DNA from 2 places in the Bacillus sp. 41-22 genome. Region 2 is predicted to be linked to the other one. Evidence: predicted binding sites of a transcription regulator. Region 2 holds the regulator's gene; the other holds the start of a gene.
What was found. Region 2 encodes Rex, which represses fermentation and respiration genes when NADH is low (regulators of the CRP and FNR family bind a similar motif). Its sites were predicted from a motif close to TTGTGAAATATTTCACAA; they were not measured.

Region 1 (3,645 bases), 840 kb from region 2:
AACTCATCTCGTTTCACTTCTTCACAATTTATTACATCCAATATGTTCACCTCACTAAGATGACAGAAATTTTTTACTCTTTATCATTTCTGCGAAAAACTGAAATATCCTTGTTATTTTTTAAAAAATATTCGTTTTTTTCTTAAATTTCACTTAAAATTTTCACATTTTCCGTGTAAATTATCGAATTTTGACGAATATTCATTGCAAACGCTTCATTTCCTACTAGCCTTTCATCCTATTATTTATTTCTCAACCTTTATTTCATAAGATTTATCCTATTTTACTCGCTATTTATCACTTAAAATCGTAACAAAATAATCTGTTATAAAAAAATGTTTCTCAATATTTTTTGTCACAATTTTATTGAAATGGAAAATTCATAAGCATATACTCATTCTCAATAAAGAACATTGAACCTTCGCAAATATAATTCATACTGAAACACTATGTTTACTCTATCGATGCTCCAGGCGAAAGTCTGATAAAAATTAAATTAGGGAGCTTTCTTATGTCATTAAAACAAAAGGTTGGAATGGGAGTTGTCACAGCTTCACTTGGCTTATCCCTTACATTCGGCGGTGTATTCGCCTATTTCAGTGATTCTGAAACATCGGGTAATTCATTTCAAACCGTCTAACAACGAAATTAGGTAATGAAAAAGATGGTAAGCTACTCGGTCAATATTAATATGCTCGTCCAGATGAAAACCTTGCAGGCGACGTAAATGGCGATAAAATAATTGATATTAAAGATGCTGAAATTATCGCTAATAACTATGGTAAAAAAGGAGTATCTGTAAAAGATGGCGATCTTAATAATGACGGCATCGTCGACGAAAAAGACATTCGCTTCGTAGAAAAGAAATTCTTGAAAAAAGGACCAGATGCAGCAAAATCACAAACACCTGTAGAAAAATCAAAAAGCGGTACACTGGCAGATATTTTAAAGAAATTAGGATTAACACCTAAAAAATAATAATAAAGAGCACTCTATATAAAGTAGAGTGCTCTTTTCTATAAACGACCCTTATCCAGCAAAAGGGGTATATTGGGGATATACAAGGGAAACCGGAAAAGGAATTTATATTAAATTATATAAAAACTCAGAGGTAGGAAGCAGTTTCCCGCCTCTGAATTATTTAGCAATTATTATAGTACTGGTGCCATGGTTTCTTTTAATACTTTTACAGAATGAGCGAATTTCGCTTTTTCTTCTTCATTTAGCTCAAGTTCTACGATTTCACGTACACCTTCGCGGTTAATAACAGCTGGAACACCTACGAAAGCATCTTTCTCACCATATTGACCTTCAAGGTATGCCGATACAGTTAATACGCTGTTCTCGTTGCTTAAGATTGCTTTAGTTACACGAAGTAGTGACATACCGATTCCGTAGTAAGTTGCGCCTTTACGCTCAATAATGTGGTAAGCTGCATCGCGTACATTTTCAAAGATTTTATCTAAATCTTCTTGGTTATACTGTTCGTTGTTCGCTAAGATTGTTTCTAGTTTTTGTACACCTACAGTAGCGTGGCTCCATACTGGAAGTTCAGTGTCACCGTGCTCACCAACGATGTAAGCATGAACGTTACGTGGATCTACATCTAAGTAGTCACCTAACATGTAACGGAAACGAGCAGAGTCTAAAGTAGTACCAGAACCGATTACGCGCTCTTTCGGTAAACCAGATTCTTTCCAAGTTACGTAAGTTAAAATATCAACTGGGTTAGTTGCGATTAAGAAGATTCCATCGAATCCGCTATCCATAATACCGCGAACGATTTGTTTAAAGATCTTTGTATTTTTCTCAACTAAGTCTAAACGAGTTTCACCTGGCTTTTGTGGTAATCCAGCAGTGATAACTACTAAATCTGCATCTTTACAATCTGCATAGCTACCGCTCCAAACTTTTGTTGGTGCTGGAGAGAATGGTACCGCATGGCTTAAGTCCATTGCTTCTCCTTCTGCTTTTGCTTCATTAACATCTACTAGTACGAATTCTTCAGCTACACCTTGGTTGATCATTGAGTAAGCGTAACTACAACCTACAGCTCCTGTTCCTACTAATACTACGCGATTGATACCTTTTTTCATGTTAATTTCCCCTTTCAATTGTTTATATCTATTTTTTATTATTGTTTAAGTAATTAATTAAAATACTAATTTAATGTTGTTTAACTTCTTTACATACATATTGTAGCACGGATTATTGTGAATTCCTTCACAAATTATGACCTATTTGTGAACTTTTTCACATAGAGTGTAAAGTTATTAGAGTGCGGGTGAAATCCATCTCAATGGAGGCGTTTTCTTTAGATTGTGAAAGGGTTTTTCTTAGGTTTTTTGTCGGTAAGTGAAATTATATCGACGATTATTTAAATATATCAACGATTTTTAGAATATATCTACCGTAACTCAAAATATATCAACGATTCGACAAGGAATATCGACTTACCGACAAAACCCTATAATAATAACAGCATAAAGAAGCTGCCTTCAGTAGATCACCTATTGAAAGACAGCTTCTGGATTAAAGCGTTGATTCAGTCCTTCTGAGCTCATAAGTACACCTGTAGAAACTTCTAACTGACTGCACAATTGTATGCAATTTCTTGACTGAGCCATACGCAAAGGGCAATGAGTTCGTTTGCTTGATACTTGCTAGATCGCTGTATAAAACCAACTTGTTTGGCGATCTCTTGTAGGACTACTGGAGCTCTTGTGCGAAAAGGTTCAGTTCATTTGAAATGATAGACTTCATCAAAAACGCCATCCTTTCTGTATAATTCTACAAAAAGAATAGCGTTTTTTTGATTACATGGATACAAATTTATCTTAGCTTGATAGTGATGTTTTTTCCATACACATCAAGTTAACACAACGTCACTTATTAACAGTCAATAGACATGGAAACCTAGCAAAGCCCTTCAATTATTGTAGTAAAACAGTCATTTTTAAATCTTCAGAACCTCCATTTTTTAAAGTATCATTTTGACCACTAAGATACGTAGGTTTAATTGTTAAGGATTTTGGAGGATTATCCATTGGTGGAAGAGCTAAAACAATATGGTGTCCGTAGAGTCCCGTGCTACCAACTTGCAAGCTGACTCCTTCGTAGATTTTTCCTTTAACATCAGTGACAGTATAATCAAGTGCTGGCCAACTATCATTAGCTTCCATTTCTTTTGGATAATCAAAGGTCAAATCAATCCTCGTTGAAAGTGAAGAAAAAGTTACTTGATCTACTGTTAATGCATACAGATTATCTTTCGTTAATGTTTTTATATTAGGAGTAAATTTACGAATCTCACCTTCAACTTTTGTAAGAGGAAATGCTACATTCCATGTTCCTGCTTTTCCAAATAAATCTTCTCCATGGACGGAAACATCAATTTTATCACCAAATTCACCGTAATTAGCCAGAGTGAATTCATGCTGCTCAATAATGGTGTTTCGTCCTTTTGACTTCTGTGAAGTAGAACTAATTGCAGCTCTGACTTCTTTCCCATTAATGGTTACATAACTAAATCCAGCTTTCTCTTCATTGCTATTGGAAATAGTATTTTCTCCTTTGTATTCCACCGTGATCACTAAACGTCCGCCATCGTAAACTGCTTCTTTCACATTCATCGTTAAACCACTA
Region 2 (3,645 bases):
CCCAGCTGTTACGTTAAGACCTTCACGAATCATAGCTTGCGCTAATACAGTTGCAGTTGTCGTTCCGTCACCAGCTACATCGTTTGTTTTGCTAGCAACTTCTGCTACTAATTTCGCACCCATGTTTTCGAATGCATCTTCTAATTCGATTTCTTTTGCGATTGTTACACCGTCATTTGTAATAAGTGGTGAACCGAATTTTTTCTCAAGTACAACGTTACGACCTTTTGGTCCAAGCGTTACTTTTACTGCGTTTGCAAGAGTGTCGACACCGCGAAGCATCGAACGACGTGCTTCTTCACTAAATTTAATATCTTTTGCCATAATAATTGACCCCCTTGGATTTTTAAAATGTATATAATTAACCGATAATTGCTAAAATGTCACTTTCACGTAAAATCAAGTAGTCTGTACCTTCGTATTTCACTTCAGTACCTGCATATTTTGAGAAGATGATAAGATCACCTGCTGCTACCTCTAAAGCAACACGCTCACCATTTTCAAGCACTCGGCCTGTACCTACTGCAATAACTTTACCCTCTTGTGGTTTTTCTTTTGCAGTTTCTGGTAATACAATACCACTTGCTGTTTTTTCTTCTGCTTGAACAAGTTCAATTACAACGCGATCACCTAATGGCTTTAGCATGAACAATAACCTCCTCATTTTGTTATGTAAATTTTATTTATTAGCACTCAAGTCACACGAGTGCTAACACACTTCTAATAATAAATAATCTCAATTTCTTTTGCAAGTAAAAAAATCATAATTTTTTCGCAAATTACTTTATGCACTTTCCTAGATATCATTACTTCTTCTACTGCCTTTACTATATGAATCGTTGTTCCCACTTCTTGTATGTTACAATATGAAAGACACCCTAAGTTGTTTTCGCTAAACGTACAACTTTTTCCTGTCTCCTATTTTATTTTCAAATACTTATTTACAAAAAAAATATAATTCAAATGAAAGTTTATATCGTAGGTAGCATATTTACATGTTATCCTACCTTATCTCATACACTAGCGTTAGAAAGGATGGTTAAACCATTTGAAAAAACAATATTGGTGGATTATCGTTACATACATTTTAATGCAGTTATCAGGCATTGCCGGGTTACCGCTTCTCCTGAAAACTGGACTATACGATAATAGGGGATTTACTAGAGAGGAAAAACTTCAACTCATAACTGGTCATTGGGCTATCATTAGCTTTTTCATTGCATTATGCGTTGTACTTTGGTTACTCAGAACAGACATTCGTGACAGGCATTTAGATAAAATGCGCTCTACTGTTCCAGCTACAATTGGGTGGATTTTTATTGGTTTCTTCTTAGCGCTGTTCTCGCAAAGCATTGCCGGTATGATCGAAATGCGTTTATTAGGGATTACACCGGGATCTGAAAATACAGCAAGACTTATGGACATCGCAAGAACGACACCTTGGTTCCTTATTGTCATATCTATAATAGGACCTATTTTGGAAGAAATTGTATTTAGAAAAATTTTATTCGGTACACTTTATAAGAAGTTTAACTTCTTTATTGCCGCTATTATTAGTTCACTTGTATTCGCGGCGATTCATTTTGATTTTACTCACTTATTGGTATACACTTCTATGGGGCTCGTATTCGCCTTTTTATACGTAAAAACGAAACGAATTATAGTTCCTATTGCAGCTCATGTTGCAATGAATACATTAGTTGCAGTTGCTCAAGTTGTAGTAAGCAATGAGCAAATTCAAGAAATGATTAAAGAAGCTGAAAAAATGCAAGGCTTTATCGGAGGATTTTTAGTATGAGAAACTCACCATTGTTCATGGCTGCATTGTACTTTCTTCTTGGATGTATCTTTACACGCTTCGCCATTACGAACGTAACAGATACAATCTGGAATATGTGGACAATACTATTTGCAGTTATGGCAACAATTGATTTTAATTTGGCACTTCGCCTTATCTTAGTTAAATTCACAAAGAAAAAACAATAATAAAACGCAGAGGTCATCTCCTCTGCGTTTTATTGTGGATAATTCTTCAAAAAGTAAACAAGAGTTTGTAACTCTACAGCTAAATCAATGTGATGAATCCTTATATTCTCTGACACATTTAAGCGTGCTGGTGTGAAATTTAAAATACCATGCACGTTCGTTTCTGCCAATCTATCTGCCACAGATTGCGCTACTGTAGCGGGTACCGTTAATATTGCCACTTGTATATCAGTTGATAAACGTTCTTCTAGTTCATCCAAATGATATACAGGAATGCCTCCGATTTCTGTTCCAACTTTCTCTTCACTAACATCAAACGCCATTTCAATTTTTGTATTATTGTTTTTCGTGAAATTATAATGTAAGAAAGCGGTCCCTAAATTACCTACTCCAATAAGTGCCACGCGTGTTATATCATCTTGGTCGAGTGTTTCACGGAAAAATGATAATAAATAATTTACGTTATATCCATATCCTTTTTTCCCTAACGCTCCAAAATATGAAAAATCTCTTCGAATAGTTGCGGAATCAACCTTTACCGCTTCACTCAATTCGGCTGATGAAACACGTTGCTTACCAGAAAGAGATAAGTTTTGGATAAATCGATAGTATAGAGGCAATCGTTTGGCAGTGGCCTGTGGAATTTTTTGCTGATCCATATAACCTCTCCTCTCTTCCTATCTTTATTCTTATACTTGAATCAAATACAGAAGTTTAGTACTCATGAATTTCCTTGTATAATAAAGAGAAGAAGTATTCTCTCTTTATTTTAAACTATACACTATTTTTAGTATGATTGAGAAATATAAACATGGCAAAGTTAAGAAATTATTTGAGGTGAAAACATTGATATTATTACAAGTGAATGGGCTTTCGAAATTATACGGTGCAGAAACGATTCTTGCAAACATAAAATTGGAAGTACAAACAAAAGATCGTATCGCATTAGTCGGACGAAATGGAGCTGGAAAATCTACATTATTAAAAATAATAGCTGGCGAGTTATCTCATGATGGTGGTGAAATTATAAAACCGAAAGATGTCTCAATGGGGTATTTAGCTCAAAATACCGGATTAGAAACGTCTTTAACAATTTGGGATGAAATGTTAACCGTCTTTACACACTTGCAGCAGATGGAGACAAAACTTCGAAGGCTAGAGCAAGAGATGGGAAAAGAAGAAAACTTTTCAAATGCGGCTATATATGAGAAATTATTAGCTGATTATGACCAATTACAATTAGATTATAAAGATCAAGGCGGCTATCAGTACGAAGCGGATATACGCTCAATTTTAAGCGGTCTTGGCTTCCCAGTTGAAACGCATCAGACGAAAATTTCCACATTAAGTGGTGGACAAAAGACTCGATTAGCTCTTGGGAAATTATTATTAACTAGACCAGACTTACTTATTTTAGACGAACCTACAAACCATTTGGACATCGAGACACTAACATGGCTTGAACAATATTTACAAGGCTATCCTGGCGCGATTTTAATCGTTTCCCATGACCGTTATTTCTTAGATAAACTCGTTACACAAGTATACGAAATTTCTAATAAGGAAAGCCGACGATTTGTTGGTAACTACAGTAAATATTTAGACTCAAAATCAGCTCTATACGAGCAAGAAATGAAGCGTTATGAAAAACAACAAGAT

Region 1: the regulator Rex is predicted to act here: its motif matches at 2,242-2,259, upstream of LCF45_RS24060 (L-lactate dehydrogenase).

What each region holds. Positions count from the first base shown of each region.
Region 1 is NZ_CP084035.1:4,680,942-4,684,586, forward strand. Features, by position in the region: gene glgB (1,4-alpha-glucan branching protein GlgB) at 1-41, opposite strand, end outside; partial or broken gene LCF45_RS24050 (TasA family protein) at 512-631, shown strand; partial or broken gene LCF45_RS24055 (dockerin type I domain-containing protein) at 625-978, shown strand; gene LCF45_RS24060 (L-lactate dehydrogenase) at 1,152-2,096, opposite strand; partial or broken gene LCF45_RS24065 (IS4 family transposase) at 2,520-2,763, opposite strand; gene LCF45_RS24070 (DUF4179 domain-containing protein) at 2,934-3,645, opposite strand, start outside.
Region 2 is NZ_CP084035.1:260,202-263,846, reverse strand. Features, by position in the region: partial or broken gene groL (chaperonin GroEL) at 1-324, opposite strand, end outside; gene groES (co-chaperone GroES) at 362-646, opposite strand; gene LCF45_RS01525 (CPBP family intramembrane glutamic endopeptidase) at 1,049-1,798, shown strand; gene LCF45_RS01520 (YdiK family protein) at 1,795-1,986, shown strand; gene LCF45_RS01515 (redox-sensing transcriptional repressor Rex) at 2,016-2,645, opposite strand; gene LCF45_RS01510 (ABC-F family ATP-binding cassette domain-containing protein) at 2,833-3,645, shown strand, end outside.